3 regions of the Streptomyces sp. NPDC057697 genome follow, and region 1 is predicted to be linked to each of the others. Evidence: riboswitches for the same ligand, from Rfam matches in the RefSeq annotation. Region 1 holds a riboswitch; each other region holds the start of a gene.
The links. Region 1 has a riboswitch for thiamine pyrophosphate ahead of ACFVFH_RS26020 (thiamine ABC transporter substrate binding subunit). Riboswitches for the same ligand answer to the same signal wherever they lie in the genome.
Positions count from the first base shown of each region.

Region 2: linked by a shared signal. The riboswitch ahead of thiC (phosphomethylpyrimidine synthase ThiC) and the one ahead of ACFVFH_RS26020 (thiamine ABC transporter substrate binding subunit) in region 1 are both predicted to bind thiamine pyrophosphate.
Region 3: linked by a shared signal. The riboswitch ahead of thiO (glycine oxidase ThiO) and the one ahead of ACFVFH_RS26020 (thiamine ABC transporter substrate binding subunit) in region 1 are both predicted to bind thiamine pyrophosphate.

Region 1 is NZ_JBHVJA010000011.1:101,473-103,730, forward strand. It holds gene ACFVFH_RS26020 (thiamine ABC transporter substrate binding subunit) at 1-798, opposite strand, end outside; TPP riboswitch at 872-988, opposite strand; gene rlmN (23S rRNA (adenine(2503)-C(2))-methyltransferase RlmN) at 1,044-2,150, opposite strand; gene ACFVFH_RS26030 (phosphatidate cytidylyltransferase) at 2,244-2,258, opposite strand, start outside.
Region 2 is NZ_JBHVJA010000003.1:245,485-247,742, forward strand. It holds gene thiC (phosphomethylpyrimidine synthase ThiC) at 1-1,195, opposite strand, end outside; TPP riboswitch at 1,188-1,321, opposite strand; gene ACFVFH_RS10895 (YibE/F family protein) at 1,392-2,258, shown strand, end outside.
Region 3 is NZ_JBHVJA010000001.1:341,909-344,166, reverse strand. It holds gene thiO (glycine oxidase ThiO) at 1-1,180, opposite strand, end outside; TPP riboswitch at 1,178-1,290, opposite strand; gene ACFVFH_RS01545 (NAD(P)/FAD-dependent oxidoreductase) at 1,451-2,258, shown strand, end outside.

The DNA of each region.
Region 1 (2,258 bases):
CTGCGGCTTCGCGTACAGCACCTCGACGGGCGGGCTGGAGGCGTACGAGACGACGAGCGGCCGGTCCGCCTTGGCCTTCCTGCCGCCCGCGGAGCCGGAGAACTCCTCGTTGTACGCCTGCTCCCAGCCGTCGACGACCTTGACGCCGTTGTCCTTCAGCTTCTTCCAGTAGTCCTGGTAGCCCTTCTCCCCGTAGGTGGCGACGGTGCCGAGGAGGAAGCCGAGGCCGGGCGAGGAGGTCCCGGCGTTCTCCGTGACGAGGAGGTTCTTGTACGCGGGCTTCGCCAGGTCGTCGAAGGACTGCGGCGGCGCGAGCTTCTTGTCGGCGAAGTACTTCTTGTCGTAGTTGACGCAGATGTCGCCGGTGTCGACCGGGGTGACCCGGTGCTGGTCCGCGTCGAGCCGGGTGTCCGCCGCGACCCGGCCGAGGCCCTTCGCCTCGTACGGCGTGAAGAGCCCGCTGTCGAGGGCGCGGGAGAGCAGCGTGTTGTCGACGCCGAAGAACACGTCGCCGCGCGGCGAGCCCTTGGTGAGGATCTCCTGGTTGAGCGCGACACCCGCGTCGCCGCTCTTCAGCACCTTGACGGTGTAGCCGGTCTCCTCGGTGAACTCCTTCAGCACGTCCTTGGAGGCGTTGAAGGAGTCGTGGCTGACGAGGGTCACGGTCTTGGAGCCCGAGCCCTTCGTACCGCCGGTGGCCGAGTCGTCGGAGCTCCCGCATCCGGCGAGTGCGGTGACGCCGAGCGCGGCGGCGACGGCCGATGCCGCGAGCTGCCTGGTCCTGCGCGTGGTGCTCATTGTGGATTCCTCCTGGGTTTTGGCCAGGAAGAGACGCGGCCCCGCCCGCGGGAAGCGGGCAGGGCGCAACAGCATGAGTTGATGACCGAACTTCCTACCCGGAATGACCCGGGCGAGGTTCAGAGGGTCTGCGGCCGACCTGTCCTCGGTGCCGCACTCTCAGCGCTGTGGCGCTCCCCTGTCGGAATATGAAGTTGATTTCAGGCCCAGATTACACGGGCACGGGGGCCCGCCCGGGGGCGGCCTCAGCGCTCGGCCGCCGCCAGCTGCCCGCAGGCTCCGTCGATCTCCTGGCCACGGGTGTCCCGCACGGTGACCGGCACCCCATGGGCCGCGATCGCCTCGACGAACGCCTTCTCGTCCTCCGGGCGGGAGGCGGTCCACTTGGAACCGGGCGTGGGGTTCAGCGGGATCAGGTTGACGTGCACCCGCTTGCCCTTGAGGAGCCGGCCGAGCCGGTCGCCGCGCCACGCCTGGTCGTTGATGTCGCGGATCAGCGCGTACTCGATCGAGATGCGGCGGCCGGACTTCTCCGCGTACTCCCACGCGGCGTCCAGCACCTCCGCCACCTTCCAGCGTGTGTTCACCGGAACGAGGGTGTCACGCAGCTCGTCGTCCGGGGCGTGCAGCGAGACGGCGAGGCGGCACTTGAAGCCCTCGTCCGCGAAACGGAGCATCGCGGGCACCAGGCCCACGGTGGAGACGGTGATCCCGCGCTGCGAGAGCCCCAGCCCGTCCGGCTCCGGGTCGGTCAGCCGCCGGATCGCGCCGACCACGCGGTTGTAGTTGGCGAGCGGCTCGCCCATGCCCATGAAGACGATGTTGGAGAGCCGCGCCGGACCCCCGGGGACCTCCCCGTCACGCAGCGCCCGCATCCCGTCCACGATCTGGTGGACGATCTCGGCGGTCGACAGATTGCGGTCGAGACCGGCCTGCCCCGTCGCGCAGAACGGGCAGTTCATCCCGCATCCGGCCTGCGAGGAGATGCACATCGTCACCCGCTCCGGGTAACGCATCAGGACGGACTCGACGAGCGTGCCGTCGTGCAGCTTCCAGAGCGTCTTGCGGGTGGTGTCGTCGTCGCAGCTGATGTGGCGGACCACGGACATCAGGTCGGGGAACATCGCCTCGGCGAGCTTGTCCCGCGATCCGGCCGGGATGTTGGTCCACTCGGCCGGGTCGTGCGCGTACCGCGCGAAGTAGTGCTGCGAGAGCTGCTGGGCGCGGAAGGGCTTCTCGCCGATCGCGGCGACGGCTTCCTTGCGCTCGGCGGGCGTGAGGTCGGCGAGGTGCCGCGGCGGCTTCTTGGCTCCGCGGGGCGCGACGAAAGTGAGTTCTCCGGGCTTAGGCATGGTTCATCCAGTGTCGCAGACGGAACGGTGAGGGCCCGCCGTCCTGTGGACAGCGGGCCCTCACTCGTAAAATCCCAGCTCAGGGACGTGGTCTCAGCCGGAGCCGAC
Region 2 (2,258 bases), on a different contig from region 1:
TCGGGACATGGCCCGGCCCCTCGATCATGGTCTGGACGCCGAACCGCTTGGCCACCGAGTTCAGTTCGCCGAGGGTGCGCAGTTCAGCGAACTGGGCCTCGTCATTGGCGTCGGCGATGGAGCCGGGGCGCAGCCCGTCCCCCAGCGAGTACGTGACGTCGTAGGCCGCGAGGATCTCGCAGAGCTCCTCGAAGTGCTCGTACAGGAAGGACTCCTTGTGGTGCGCGAGGCACCACGCCGCCATGATCGAGCCGCCCCGGGAGACGATGCCGGTCTTGCGGCGCGCGGTCAGCGGTACGTACGGCAGGCGCACGCCGGCGTGCACCGTCATGTAGTCGACGCCCTGCTCGGCCTGTTCGATGACGGTGTCCTTGTAGATCTCCCAGTTCAGCTCCTCCGCCCGGCCGTCGACCTTTTCGAGGGCCTGGTAGAGCGGGACGGTTCCGATCGGAACGGGTGAATTACGCAGAACCCACTCACGGGTGGTGTGAATGTTGCGGCCGGTGGACAGATCCATGACGGTATCGGCGCCCCAGCGCGTCGCCCACGTCATCTTTTCCACCTCCTCCTCGATGGAGGACGTCACCGCGGAGTTGCCGATGTTGGCATTGACCTTCACCAGGAACCGCTTGCCGATGATCATCGGCTCGATCTCGGGGTGGTTGACGTTGGCGGGCAGCACCGCCCGCCCGGCCGCGATCTCCTCGCGCACCACCTCGGCATCGACGTTCTCCCGGATCGCCACGTACTCCATCTCCGGGGTGATCTCGCCCCGGCGGGCGTACGCGAGCTGGGTCACGGGCCGCCCGTCCCGGCTCCGGCGCGGCAGCCGCGGGCGGCCGGGGAAGACCGCGTCGAGGTTGCGCAGCCCGCCCCGGGGCGAGGTGTGCTTGAGCCCGTCGTCCTCGGGGCGGGCCGGGCGGCCGGGGTACTCCTCGGTGTCGCCGCGGGCGATGATCCAGTTCTCCCGCAGCGGTGCGAGACCGCGGCGGACATCGGTCTCGACGGTGGGATCGGTGTACGGCCCCGACGTGTCGTACAGCGTCACGTCCTTGCCGTTGGTGAGGTGCACCTGCCGGACCGGCACCCGGAGGTCCGGGCGCGAGCCCTGGACGTACCCCTTGTGCCAGCCGATGGACTTCCCGGCCTCGTCGCTCTGGTTCGAGGCAGGCGTGCGTGCGTCCGCTGTGGTCATGAGACCTACTCCCTACGCCGGCATTACCCGGTAACAGGTTCGGCGGTCGGCGCAGCCCGTCCCGTACGGACGTACGGATGTCAGCGCCCTCTCAGCCCGGTGCTCCGAGCTCCCGCGTGTGCAAAGGTTCCTCCACGCTAGCGCCCCTTCCGCCGTGATGAACAGAGGGCCCGTTCCTTCTTGCGATGATCGGCCGGTGACGTCCCCCCATATCGCCCACGAACCGCAGAGCCGTCCTCAGGACCAGCACCACGGTCACTCGCACGGCCACGGCCCTGCCGCCCCCGTCTCCACACATCTGCGCAAGGTCATCGCGGCCGTACTGATCCCGTTCGCCACCGCCGTCCTCGTCGGTCTGGTGGCTCTCTGGCCGGGTGGCACGCCGCCGCACGAACGGACCGGCGTCGGATTCGACCGGCAGACCCAGCAGGGAAAGGTGGTGAGTGTCGACAAGGTGGACTGCAAGGACGTGAACGCGGTTCAGACGCCCGTCGGCGGGGACACCACACCGCCCTCGGAGAGCGCACGGGGGTTGTGCGGGCACGCCACGATCGAGGTGACGACCGGTCATGACCAGGGCCGGACCTTCACCGAGATCGTCCAGCCCGACTCGCCCCGCCAGCTGCGCCGGGGCCAGGGCGTGGTCGTGGCGTACGCCCCCGACGCGCCCCACGATCTTCAGTACTCGGTGACGGACGTCAACCGGAAGTTCCCGATGACCCTGCTGGCCGGGATCTTCGCCCTGGTCGTGGTCGCGGTGGGCCGCATGCGCGGGGTGATGGCGCTGGTCGCGCTCGCCGTGTCGTTCGCCGTGCTGACCCTGTTCATCCTTCCGGCCATACTCCAGGGCTCGAATCCGCTGCTCGTCGCGGTGGTCGGGGCCGGCGCGATCATGCTGATCGCGCTCTACATGTGCCACGGTCCGAGCGCCCGCACCTCGGTGGCGGTGATCGGCACGCTGATCTCACTGCTGCTGATCGGGCTGCTCGGTTCGCTCTTCATCGGCTGGGCGAGCCTCACCGGGAACACCGACGACAACACCGGCCTCATCCACGGCCTGTAC
Region 3 (2,258 bases), on a different contig from region 1:
CGGGCTGCTCCTGACGTACGGGGGCGGCGGAGGACGGGAAACGGCGGGGGGTGAAAGGGGCGGCCTGCTCGGGCGGCTCGCCGCCGGTGAGGAACTCCGCCATGACGTCACCGGTGAGGGGGGTGAGCAGCACCCCGTTGCGGTGGTGGCCGGTGGCGAGGAGGAGGCCGGGCAGGGCGGTGGGGCCGAGCAGCGGGGCGTTGTCGGGGGAGGCGGGGCGCAGCCCGGCCAGGGTCTCGGTGAGCGGCAGCTCGGTGATGCCGGGTACCAGCTCGTGGGCGTCCCGCAGCAGCTCGTAGACGCCGCCCGCGGTGACGGTGGTGTCCCAGCCCTGCTCCTCGCTGGTGGCGCCCACGACCAGCTCGCCGTTCTCGCGCGGTACGAGATAGACATGGCTGCCCCGGACCACCGCCCGGACGGTCCGGCTCAGGAACGGCGCGTACGGCGCGGGCACGGTCAGCCGCAGCACCTGGCCCTTCACCGGCCGGACCGGCGGCACGACCTCCTCGGGCAGCCCCGGCAGCCGGCCGCTGAGGCTGCCCGCGGCGAGCACGACCTGGTCGGCCGCGAGCTCCGTACCTCCGGCGAGCACCGCCCCGGCGGCCCGGTCGCCCACCACACCCAGGCGCTCCACCCGGTCGCGGTGGAAGACCACCCCGGCCCGTTCGCAGGCGGTCAGCAGGGCGGCCGCCAGCCGACGGGGATCGATCTGGTGGTCGCCGTCCACCCGCAGACCGCCGCGCACGCCCGGCGCGAGCATCGGCTCCAGCCGACGGCACTCACGGCCGGTGAGCCACTCCGACTCCAGACCCGAACGCCGCTGGAGGGCGTGCAGATCCCGCAGCTGGGCGCGGTCGTCGGCGTCCAGCGCGACGGCCAGGGTGCCGCAGGTCCGGAATCCGGTCTCCCGCCCGCTCGCCGCCTCCAGCTCGGCCACGAAGGCCGGATAGCGGGCGGCGGAGGCGAGATTGAGGCCCAGCAGCAGCTGTTCGCCGTAGTGGAGCTCGGTGACGGCGGCCAGCATTCCGGCCGCCACCCGGGCCGCCCCGCCGCCCGGCCCGGGGTCGGCGACCGCCGTGCGCAGTCCGCGCTGCGCGGCCCGCCAGGCGGTCACCAGGCCGATGATCCCGCCCCCGATGACGAGCACGTCGGATCCGTTTCCGTTCCGAGAAGAACGCATGGGCTTCCAGCCCCTCCCTTCGCCGGCATGACCCGGATCAGGTTCGTACGGTCGGAGGCCGCCCAGCCTCCCTCTCAGCCCGGTGCGTCCGGGCTCCCGCGAGTGCTTTACGTCGGCCACCCTAAACCCCGTCCCCCGGGCCCGGTAAGGGCGTGGCCGCCGCGTTCCCTCCGCCGCGGGCCCCGTCGGAGCCCCGGGAGAACGGCGGGACGGGTGCGGCCGGAGCACTCGCCCTTTTCTGATGATCTATCAGGTGCTTAAGGTGTACGGGTGAGCGAGCAGCAGCAGTCGGAGCAGCCGGAACGGCGGGCAGGACGCCGCGTCGTCATCGTCGGTGCGGGCATGGCCGGGGTGCAGACCGCGGTGGCCCTGCGGGAGCAGGGCTTCACCGGCCCCGTCACCCTGATCGGCGCCGAACCCCACCAGCCCTACGACCGGCCCCCGTTGTCCAAGGCGGTGCTGCTCGGCAAGGCCGAGGACTCCGCCTTCGACATCGACTTCGAGGCGCTGGAGATCGATCTCCGGCTGGGCCGCGAGGTCACCGGAGTGCGGCCCTCGGCGCACGAGCTGGACACCGGGTCGGGGCCCGTCCCCTACGACGTCCTGGTGATCGCGACCGGCGCCGAACCGGTCGTCCTGCCCGGGGCCGAGGGCGTTCCCGGCGTCCATCTGCTGCGCACCCTCGACGACGCGGCACGGCTGCGCCCGGTCCTGGACGAGCGGCACGGCGTCGTGGTCGTCGGCGCGGGCTGGATCGGCGCCGAGTTCGCCACCGCGGCCCGCTCCGCGGGCTGCGCGGTCACCGTGGTCGAGGCCGCCGACCGGCCCCTCGCCGGCGCGGTGCCCGCGGAGGTCGCCGCCCCGATGGCCGCCTGGTACGCGGCGAGCGGCGCCGAACTCCTCACCGGAGCCCGGGTCGCCCGCGTCGAGCCGGGCCGGGTGGTCCTCGCGGACGGCCGCACCGTCCCGGCCGGGGCGGTCGTCGTCGGCATCGGCGCACGGCCCGCCACCGGCTGGCTGGCCGGTTCCGGCATCGCCCTCGGCCCGGACGGATCGGTGACCGCCGACGCGTCGCTGC